One region of the Paraburkholderia fungorum genome, then DNA from elsewhere that is predicted to be linked to it. Evidence: riboswitches for the same ligand, from Rfam matches in the RefSeq annotation. Region 1 holds a riboswitch; the other holds the start of a gene.

Region 1 (4,465 bases):
CCTCGTGATGAATACCGGCGACAAGCCGATCGAATCGAAGAACAACCTCGTCACGACGATCGCCTGGCAGATCGGCGACAAGATCAACTACGCGCTCGAAGGCAGCATATTTATCGGCGGCGCGGTGGTGCAGTGGCTGCGCGACGGCCTCGGCATCATCAAGAACGCGGCAGAAATCGAAACGCTCGCGCGCGGCGTGCCGCATTGCGACGGCGTGTATCTGGTGCCCGCGTTTGCCGGGCTCGGCGCGCCGCACTGGAACGCACGCGCTCGCGGCACGCTGTTCGGCGTGACGCGCGGCACGACCTCCGCGCACATTGCGCGCGCGGCGCTCGATTCGATCGCCTATCAATCGCTCGACGTGCTGAAGGCGATGGAAGCCGATTCGGGTATTCGCATCGGCGAATTGCGGGTGGACGGCGGCGCGTGCGCGAACAATCTGCTGATGCAATTCCAGGCCGATATTCTCGGCGTCGACGCGGTGCGTCCGAAGGTGCCGGAAACGACCGCGTTGGGCGCGGCCTATCTGGCGGGCCTCGCGGTGGGCTACTGGAAGGATGTGGACGAACTGCACAGCCAGTGGAAGCTCGACCGCCGCTTCACGCCCGCGCTGCCGCACGCCGATGTCAGGGATTGCCTCGACGGCTGGAAGCGCGCGATTCGCGCGGCGAAAGCATGGGCCGACACGCCCTGACTGGCTGACCGCAAAGTCGCCGCCTGAACCTGCCCGCGCGAATGAAAGCGGCGGCAAGACGTCGCCGCCATGGGGGCGACGTCAAAGCACGTATCATGATGCTTTCAATCAACGCGCATGAGCTTGCCGTTCTTCGGCTCACGCGCTTCCCGCTTCTGCATTTCAGGCATGATCGACCACCTCATCTGTGACTGCGACGGCGTGCTCGTCGACAGTGAAATCATCGCTGACCGCGTGATGTTCGAAACGCTGACCAGCACCTTCCCCGGCCTCGACTTCGAACCGGTCGTCAAGACGGCGTTCGGTCAGCAAACCTCGCGCTTTCTCGAAGGCATCGAGAAGTCGTTCGACATCACGTTGCCCGCGGATTTTCTCAACACCATCGATCACGCCGTCGAGCTTGAACTCGCGGCGTCGCTCAGTCCGATCAACGGCGTGCGCGAGGCGTTGCAACGCGTGACGTTGCCGGCAGCGGTGGTCTCCAACAGCCGGATGGCACGCGTGACCGCGTCGGTGCGGCGAGCCGGTTTACAGCAGATTTTCGGCGAGCGGATTTTCAGCGCCGAACAGGTCGCGCGGCCCAAGCCTTATCCCGATGTGTATCTGTTTGCCGCGCAGACGTTGGGCGTGGAGCCGTCACGCTGCATCGTTGTCGAAGATAGCGTGGCGGGCTTGAACGCGGCGCGCGCGGCGGGAATGAAGACGATTGCGTTCGTCGGCGCGAGCCACATCCCCGATGGTTATGCGGACGCGCTGCGCAAAATGGGCATGACACGCATCATGAAACATATGGACGAGCTGCCCGCGCTAATCGAGGCCGGCGTGCGTGGGGATTTCGGGGACGTGCAGTCGTAGCCTGAATTGCAGTCACGTCGAGTTGCAGCGATAAAAAAGGCCGAATCTGTCTATCAGATTCGGCCTTTGTGTTTGCGCCGCGTGTCTGTGGCTCACATGCGGTGCTTAACGCCAATCAATTCATCAAACCTCTTCCACCTCACGCTCGCGCACCCGCGCCAGCGCTTCACGAAACGCCACCAGCTCCGCAATCGTCAGCATCGGCAGATTGTGTTGTGCGGCGAAACGTTCGACGTCGGCACCGCGCGTCATCGTGCCGTCCGCGTTCATCAGTTCGCACAGCACGCCGGCCGGCTTCAGACCCGCGAGGACCGCGAGATCGACCGTGCCTTCGGTGTGGCCGCGTCGCGCGAGCACGCCGCCGGGCATCGCCCGCAGCGGGAACACGTGGCCCGGGCTCACGATATCGGCAGGCTTCGCCGCGTCGGCAATCGCCGCGCGGATCGTCGTCAGGCGATCGACCGCCGACACCCCCGTCGTCACGCCCTCGCGCGCTTCGATCGACACCGTGAACGCGGTGCCGTAACGGCTTGCGTTGTTGGTGGTCATCGGCGGAAGTTCGAGCGAACGGATTGTGTCGTCGGGCAGGCACAGGCAAACAATGCCGCTGCACTCTCGGATCAGCAACGCCATGGTTTCGACCGACAGACGCTCGGCAGATACCACCAGATCGGCTTCGTTCTCGCGATCGTCGTCATCCTGAAGGACGACGGCGCGGCCGTCGCGCATGGCCTGCAACGCGGCGGCGATGCGGGGCGGCACAGCTTCGGTGGCGAGTAGCGGGAGATCGTCGATTGCATCGCTGGCAATCGTCAAGGGAGCAGGAAATTTAGCAAAAGACATAGTTGAAACGCTCATCGCAAAAGTGGGGCGAAAAACGTTTCAGGGCATTGCAAACAGACAAAGACGCGCCGCTGAACGCCGCCCGATTCAAGCGGGGCGACGCTCGCGCACCGCCTGAACCTCGGGCGACGCCACGACAACGACCATGACTATCTGCACATCTTCTTTCATCCGGACTGTGACCGTCGGCTCTGGCTTTTCACCAGATCTGCTGACCCCGCTGCGGTCCTCGATGCACTGAGAAAAACCGCACGATGCGGGCGCTCGCGGGCTCACCGGCTCACGCTTTCGCGCTGCCGGCATACCGCCGGTGGGGAATTTCACCCCGCCCTGAAGACGCACTGATTGCCGGATCGACCGGCTGGCAAAGCTTACAACAGTCGCGCATGGGCTGCTGCGCGACAGACCACGGCCTGACAGGAAGCTCTATTTCGAGACAAGCTGTCATCAGCCTGAAATTGTGCTCAAACGGGTGTCGCTTCGCGCTGTGGCGTCGCCTGGGTTTGAGCTTCCGGCTGCGTTTCATGCCGCGTCTCGTGCAGCGCGGGCACGTCCCAGCGCGGCGGGGTCTCCGCCTTCAGCGTGACGCGAAACGCGCGCGCCTCGGTATCGCCAGGATTGCGCAGACTATGCGGCTGATCGGCATCGAACACGATTGCGTCGCCGGTTGCGAGCAACTGGCGCTGATCGTGAACGCTGACTTCGAGCGTGCCTTCGCTAACCACCAGATTCACCGTCGTGCCCGGCGCGCGGCGCGTGCCCGCCTCGGTGTGCAACGGCGCGATTCGCAATTCGTGGAACTCGGCGGCAGTCGGTTCGGCATCGGGATAAAGCGGCCGCGCCGAATAGCGCCCGTTCGAACTGACGATGCGCTGCGAGCGCTCGGCCGGCAGATGCTCGAAGCCGTTAGTCGCATGACGCCGCAAGAACGCCGCCACCGATACCTTCAGCGCAGCCGCCACCTTACACAGCACCTTGATGGACGGCACGCTGCGCGCCGATTCGATCTGCGCGAGCATGGCCCGCGACACGCCCGACGCGCGGGCCAAAGCATCGAGCGACAGTTGCCGCTCGGCACGCAGGCGGGCCAGATTGACGCCGACCAGGTGCTCGAGTGCGTCGAAGGGTTCGGCGGCGCGCGGCGACGCATCGGCGTCGATCGAGGGATCGCGGACCAGCGCGAGCGGGGAATGCATGATTGCCTCCAAAGCGCCGCCGGACGGCAACGCATGCGGTTAGTGGAAGCAAGATAGCATCGCGTCCGCCCACGCCCAACGAAGTTATCTTCACACTGTTATCAGTATTGCGGAGGGCGATTCTGGCAAAGCTTGTGCGGATTTTTCATATGGACAGGAGCTAGATTGAAGGCTCCTGGTCAGTCGTGCGGCGCATGCGTAACCGGGCCTTACAGGGTTGAAGGCACAACCGTCCCATACGGCATCGGCCGGTTGCGCCCTCTTCCCTCATCGCTAAATCTCGGTGTCAGACGTGCTCGCGCACTGTCACAGGCTGCTGCGCCGCCTTCGACACCGGCGCATCCATCCGCGCGGCGAACCACGTCAGCAACAGCGCCACCACGCTGACGCCCGCCGCGACCCACGGCAGCGTATCGAGCGAATGGCCGTGGTTGATCACCAGGCCGCCGAGCCACGCGCCGCCCGCATTGCCCACGTTGAACGCGCCGATGTTCAGCGTCGACGCGAGATTCGGCGCGGCGGCCGCCTTCTCGACCACGCGCATCTGCAACGGCGGCACCGTCGCGAACGCGGCAATGCCCCATACGAAAATCGTGATCGCGGCGGCCACCTGCGAATGGCTGGTGCGCGCGAAAATCGCCATCACCACGGCCAGCGCGACCAGAATGCCCATCAGCGACGGCATCAGCGCGCGGTCCGCGAGCTTGCCGCCGACCGTATTGCCGATCGTCAGACCCACGCCGAACAGCACCAGAATCAGCGTCACGCCACGCGGCGAGAAGCCGCTCACCTGCTCCAGAATCGGCGCGATATACGTGAACACGACGAACACGCCGCCGAAGCCGAGCACCGTCATCGCGAGCGCGGTCCAGACTTG
Region 2 (4,465 bases), on a different contig from region 1:
TTGGCTGTCCGCACTGGAAGTACCCGGGCGGCGCGCAAATCGTCGGACTGAATTTTTCGAATTCATGGCAACACGTTGCACGCGCGGCGTACGAGTCGATCGTTTATCAGATCAAGGACGTGATTACGGTGATGGAGCAGGCAGCTCAGGTTCCGCTACTCGAACTGTTCCTCGACGGTGGACTCGTGCAGCGGCCCTTCCTGCTTCAGTACCTGGCCGATACGTTGAATCGCCCGGTCAGTACGCTGGCGCTCAGCGAAATATCGGCGGCGGGCGCGGCCGCATTGGCATCGCTGGAACTTGGACTGGTCGATTCGCTCGACGCGGTTCATACGGAGCGGCCCGTTCTGCGCCGCGTCGAACCTGGCAGCGGTGTGTCTGCTGCAGCGGAGAATCACGCGCAATGGCTGCGCTGGATCGAACGGCTCTAATTCAATTCATCTGGGAGAAGGGAATGGTTAGCGAAGTAAAACCCGCAGCAAAGCGCTTCGACAATAAAGTCGTGGTTGTGACGGGCGGCAGCCGGGGGATTGGATTAAGTATTGGAGAACGTTTCGCACAGGAAGGCGCGAAAGTTTGCCTGTCGGCGAATGAGAAGAGCGTGTTCGACGCGGCGGCCCATTTGCGCGAATCCGGCTACGACGTCATTGCAGCCGAAGTGGATGTGACTGACAAGTCGCAGGTAAAAGATCTCTACGATGAAGTCGCCGGCAAACTCGGCGAAGTTGATATCTCGGTGCAGAACGCGGGCGTCATCACCATTGCGAAGCTGCCCGATCTCACCGAGGCCGAGTGGGACAAGGTTCTCGCAGTCAATACGAAGGGCGTTTTCCTGTGCTGCCAGGAAGCGGCGACGCGCATGTTGCGCGCGGGGAAAACCGGGCGTCTGATCAATACGGCCTCAGGGCAGGCTCGTCAGGGTTTCGTCTACACGCCGCACTATGCAGCAAGCAAGTTCGGCGTATTGGGTATTACCCAAAGCCTCGCGAAAGAACTCGCGCCGACCGGCATTACGGTCAATGCATTCTGCCCCGGCATTATCACGACCGACATGTGGTCGTATAACGACGAAGCATGGGGCAAGCTGCTCGGCGACTATAAGCCGGGCGAGTTGATGACCGAGTGGGTGAACAACATTCCGATGAAGCGCGCAGGGACGGGCAAGGATGTGGCGGGACTGGTCGCCTTTCTGGCGTCGGACGATGCGGCCTACATTACCGGCCAGACGATCAACGTCGACGGCGGCATGTTCATGTCGTGAAGTGACGTGATTCTGGCGCCAGTATGCAGATGAAAAACATTTTTCCACCCGCATACTGGCGCCGTGTGTGACTACTTCAACGTGACTTCAGTGCAGTTTCAACGCGGTATCACGCAACCGGCAACGCCGCGAATTTGCGAACCGTGTCTGCGCAGGCGTGAGCCGCTTCGGCACCCTTCACCAGGAAGTGCTCCTTGAAGTATTTCGCGTGTTCTTCGCCGTGGAAGTGGTGCGGCGTCAGCACGACGGAAAACACCGGCACGCTGGTTTCGAGCTGTACCTGCATGAGTCCGCTGATAACGGCCTGAGCGACGAACTCGTGCCGGTAAATGCCACCGTCCACGACGAGGCCTGCGGCGACGATGCCCGCATAACGTCCGCTTTGCGCGAGGCGTTTGGCGTGCAGCGGAATTTCGAATGCGCCGGCCACTTCGTAGAGGTCGATATCGTCGGCGCTATAGCCGCGCTCCTGCATTGCTTCGACGAACGAGATCTTGCATTGATCGACGATATCGCGGTGCCAGCATGCCTGAATGAAAGCGATGCGTGTGCGGCTACCGTTGGACGAACCGTTGTGTGCTTCTGAATGGAGTGAGGTTGCGATATTCATGGACTTCAGCCTGTTGGTGTGAACAGGGCGAAGGACGGCCCTTTCCCGCTATATCGCTGTCGCGACGAGCGCAGGCCGTCCCGTTCTCTTTCATCCGGACTATGACCGTCGGCCCCGGAATCTAACCGGGTCTGCTGACCTCTGCACCAAAGAATGGTGACTGAGCGCTCGCGGGCTACGCGCTTTTCGCACGATTACCGCCGGTGGGGAGTTTCACCCCGCCCCGAGAACTTGTTCTTTTCAGAACGGTGCGTAAGGTATCACGAATTTTTAATTTTTGCTGCAACGCGGGCGGTCTGACTATCGCGCGCGCGACGCGGGTCAATGAGAGGAAAGCATGCAACGCAAGCTGATTTTGGGTAACTGGAAGATGCACGGATCGACTGAATCCAATGCCGCGTTGCTCGCCGCAATTCGCGAACGGATGAGCCGCGAAAACACCAACGTCGATGTCGGCGTGTGCGTGCCCGCCATTTTCGTCGAGCAGGCCCGTTCCGCGTTGCAGGGCAGTGCGGTTGCGTGGGGCGTGCAGGATGTCTCCGCGCATGTGCAAGGCGCGTTCACCGGCGAGATTTCCGCCGCGATGGTCGCCGGGTTTCAGGCAACATTCGCAATCGTCGGACATTCGGAGCGGCGGGCGAATCACGGAGAAACGGCGTTGGTGGTCGGCGAGAAGGCGCGTCAGGCACTGGTCGCCGGACTGGTACCGGTCGTGTGCGTTGGCGAAACGCTGGCGGAACGCGAAGCGGGCGCAACCGACGCAGTGGTTCGCGCACAACTCGCCGCCGTGCTCGAAGCAATTTCCGTCGACGACGCGAAGAAAATCGTCATCGCGTACGAGCCGGTATGGGCGATCGGAACGGGCCGCAGCGCATCTGTCGACGAAGCGCAGGCCACGCATGCTGGATTGCGCAGTGTTCTGCGCGAATACGATGCGGGTCTGGACAAGCTGCGGATTCTGTATGGCGGCAGCATCAAGCCGGATAACGCAAGTGCGCTGCTCGATTGCGACGGGATCGACGGTGGTCTGATTGGCGGCGCGTCGCTCAAATCGGCGGACTTCATTTCGATCATCGAGGCGGCTGCCAGCCTGCATGCCGATGATTCTCTGCATGTCGGTTGAAACGGGCTCGCGCTATTTCTGCGGGCGTTTCGCGCGTCCGCCAATTGAACGTGTGTTATTAAACTGAAAGAATTGTTACCCGGCGGCCAGCGAAACATCGTTGCAAGGAACAATCCGTTCAAGCAGAAAAGGGCTTAAAAAAGGCCGCTTTCCGGCATCGTCGAACAGGTAATGGCCGGTCCGGATCTACGTGCCAAAACCAGAACTTGCGCCTGTCGAGTTATAATTGGTAAGCATGCTGATAAAAGAAGCAGCATTTATCAGCCTCGGTAGATCTGGACTTAACATTACAAAATGACTCATCCCCACGAGCCCGATACGGGCCGCTCCGTGCCGAATTCCGGCCGGCGCTTACTGCTGGCCAGCATATTGGCCAGCTACGCCAGTTCTTTTATTCCCTGGCCTCTCGCCAACGCACAAACAGTTGTTCCTGAAACCGCTGCCGCGCCCGAAGCGTTTTTGATGGTGTCGCGTGCGATCACGGGGCGCGCCACGCTCGACGCTGTTCAGGCAAACCGGCTTTATGCCGGCCTTGTTGCGACGGTTCCTTCGTTTGCCACGCAATTGACCGCGCTCGCCGCGTTCATCGCAGCGAATCCGTCCGCGGAAAAGCAATTGCAGGCTTCTCTCGATGCCGCGAATGTCCCGTTCGCCAAACTGCCTCGTCAAATTGCGACCGCCTGGTATGTCGGCGTGGTCGGCTCGGGTCCGGCCGCGCGTTGCGTGACCTACGAAACCAGTTTGATGAATGTCGTGGTGTCCGACCGGTTGAAGCCGCCGAGCTACGCCTACGGTCCCTATGGAAGTTGGGGCCGTAATCCCCTCTCGGCAGCCTGACGCTTCATCGGTAATTCAAGGAACAAAGCATGTCTGAGCAGTTGTCAGCCGATATCGTTGTTATCGGCTCGGGTATCGTCGGTTCTCTCGCGGCCCATCGTCTCGTGTCGCAAGGCGCGTCTGTATTGATTCTCGAAGCGGGTCCGCGCGTGGATCGCGGCCGCATCGTCTCGAACTTCCGTAATTCCCCGCGCAAGGGTGACTTCATGTCGCCTTATCCGTTTTCGTCGTGGGCGCCGCATCCGGTTTATCAACCTGTCGATAACGATTATCTCGTGCAGGCCGGGCCGTATCCGTACAAGGCGGAATACATCCGCATGGTCGGCGGCACGACCTGGCATTGGGCCGCGCAAGCGTGGCGTCTGCTGCCGAACGACTTCCGTCTGCAAACGCAATACGGCGTGGGTCGCGACTGGCCGATTTCGTACGAAGACCTCGAACCCTTCTATTACGAAGCGGAAGTGAAGATGGGCGTGTCGGGTGCGCCGAACAACGGTTCGCCGCGTTCGAAACCGTTCCCGATGCAACCGGTTGCGGAGTCGTATCTGGAGCAGCGTTTTCGTGAACGTCTCGCACCTGGCGGTTATGACGTCATCACCAATACGACTGCACGTAACAGCCGCAACTACGATGG

What was found. A riboswitch is a leader RNA that binds a small molecule or an ion and turns the genes downstream of it on or off. The one in region 1 is predicted to bind FMN.
Region 2: another riboswitch for FMN. It lies ahead of BLS41_RS19905 (6,7-dimethyl-8-ribityllumazine synthase); the one in region 1 lies ahead of ribB (3,4-dihydroxy-2-butanone-4-phosphate synthase).

Annotation. Positions count from the first base shown of each region.
Region 1 covers NZ_FNKP01000001.1:3,315,212-3,319,676, forward strand. The annotation lists gene glpK (glycerol kinase GlpK) at 1-694, shown strand, start outside; gene BLS41_RS14670 (HAD family hydrolase) at 863-1,549, shown strand; gene ribB (3,4-dihydroxy-2-butanone-4-phosphate synthase) at 1,673-2,392, opposite strand; FMN riboswitch at 2,548-2,734, opposite strand; gene BLS41_RS14680 (helix-turn-helix domain-containing protein) at 2,857-3,588, opposite strand; gene BLS41_RS14685 (MFS transporter) at 3,875-4,465, opposite strand, start outside.
Region 2 covers NZ_FNKP01000002.1:861,446-865,910, forward strand. The annotation lists gene BLS41_RS19895 (FGGY family carbohydrate kinase) at 1-431, shown strand, start outside; gene BLS41_RS19900 (SDR family oxidoreductase) at 455-1,261, shown strand; gene BLS41_RS19905 (6,7-dimethyl-8-ribityllumazine synthase) at 1,371-1,871, opposite strand; FMN riboswitch at 1,950-2,106, opposite strand; gene tpiA (triose-phosphate isomerase) at 2,209-2,994, shown strand; gene BLS41_RS19915 (sugar dehydrogenase complex small subunit) at 3,289-3,831, shown strand; gene BLS41_RS19920 (GMC family oxidoreductase) at 3,861-4,465, shown strand, end outside.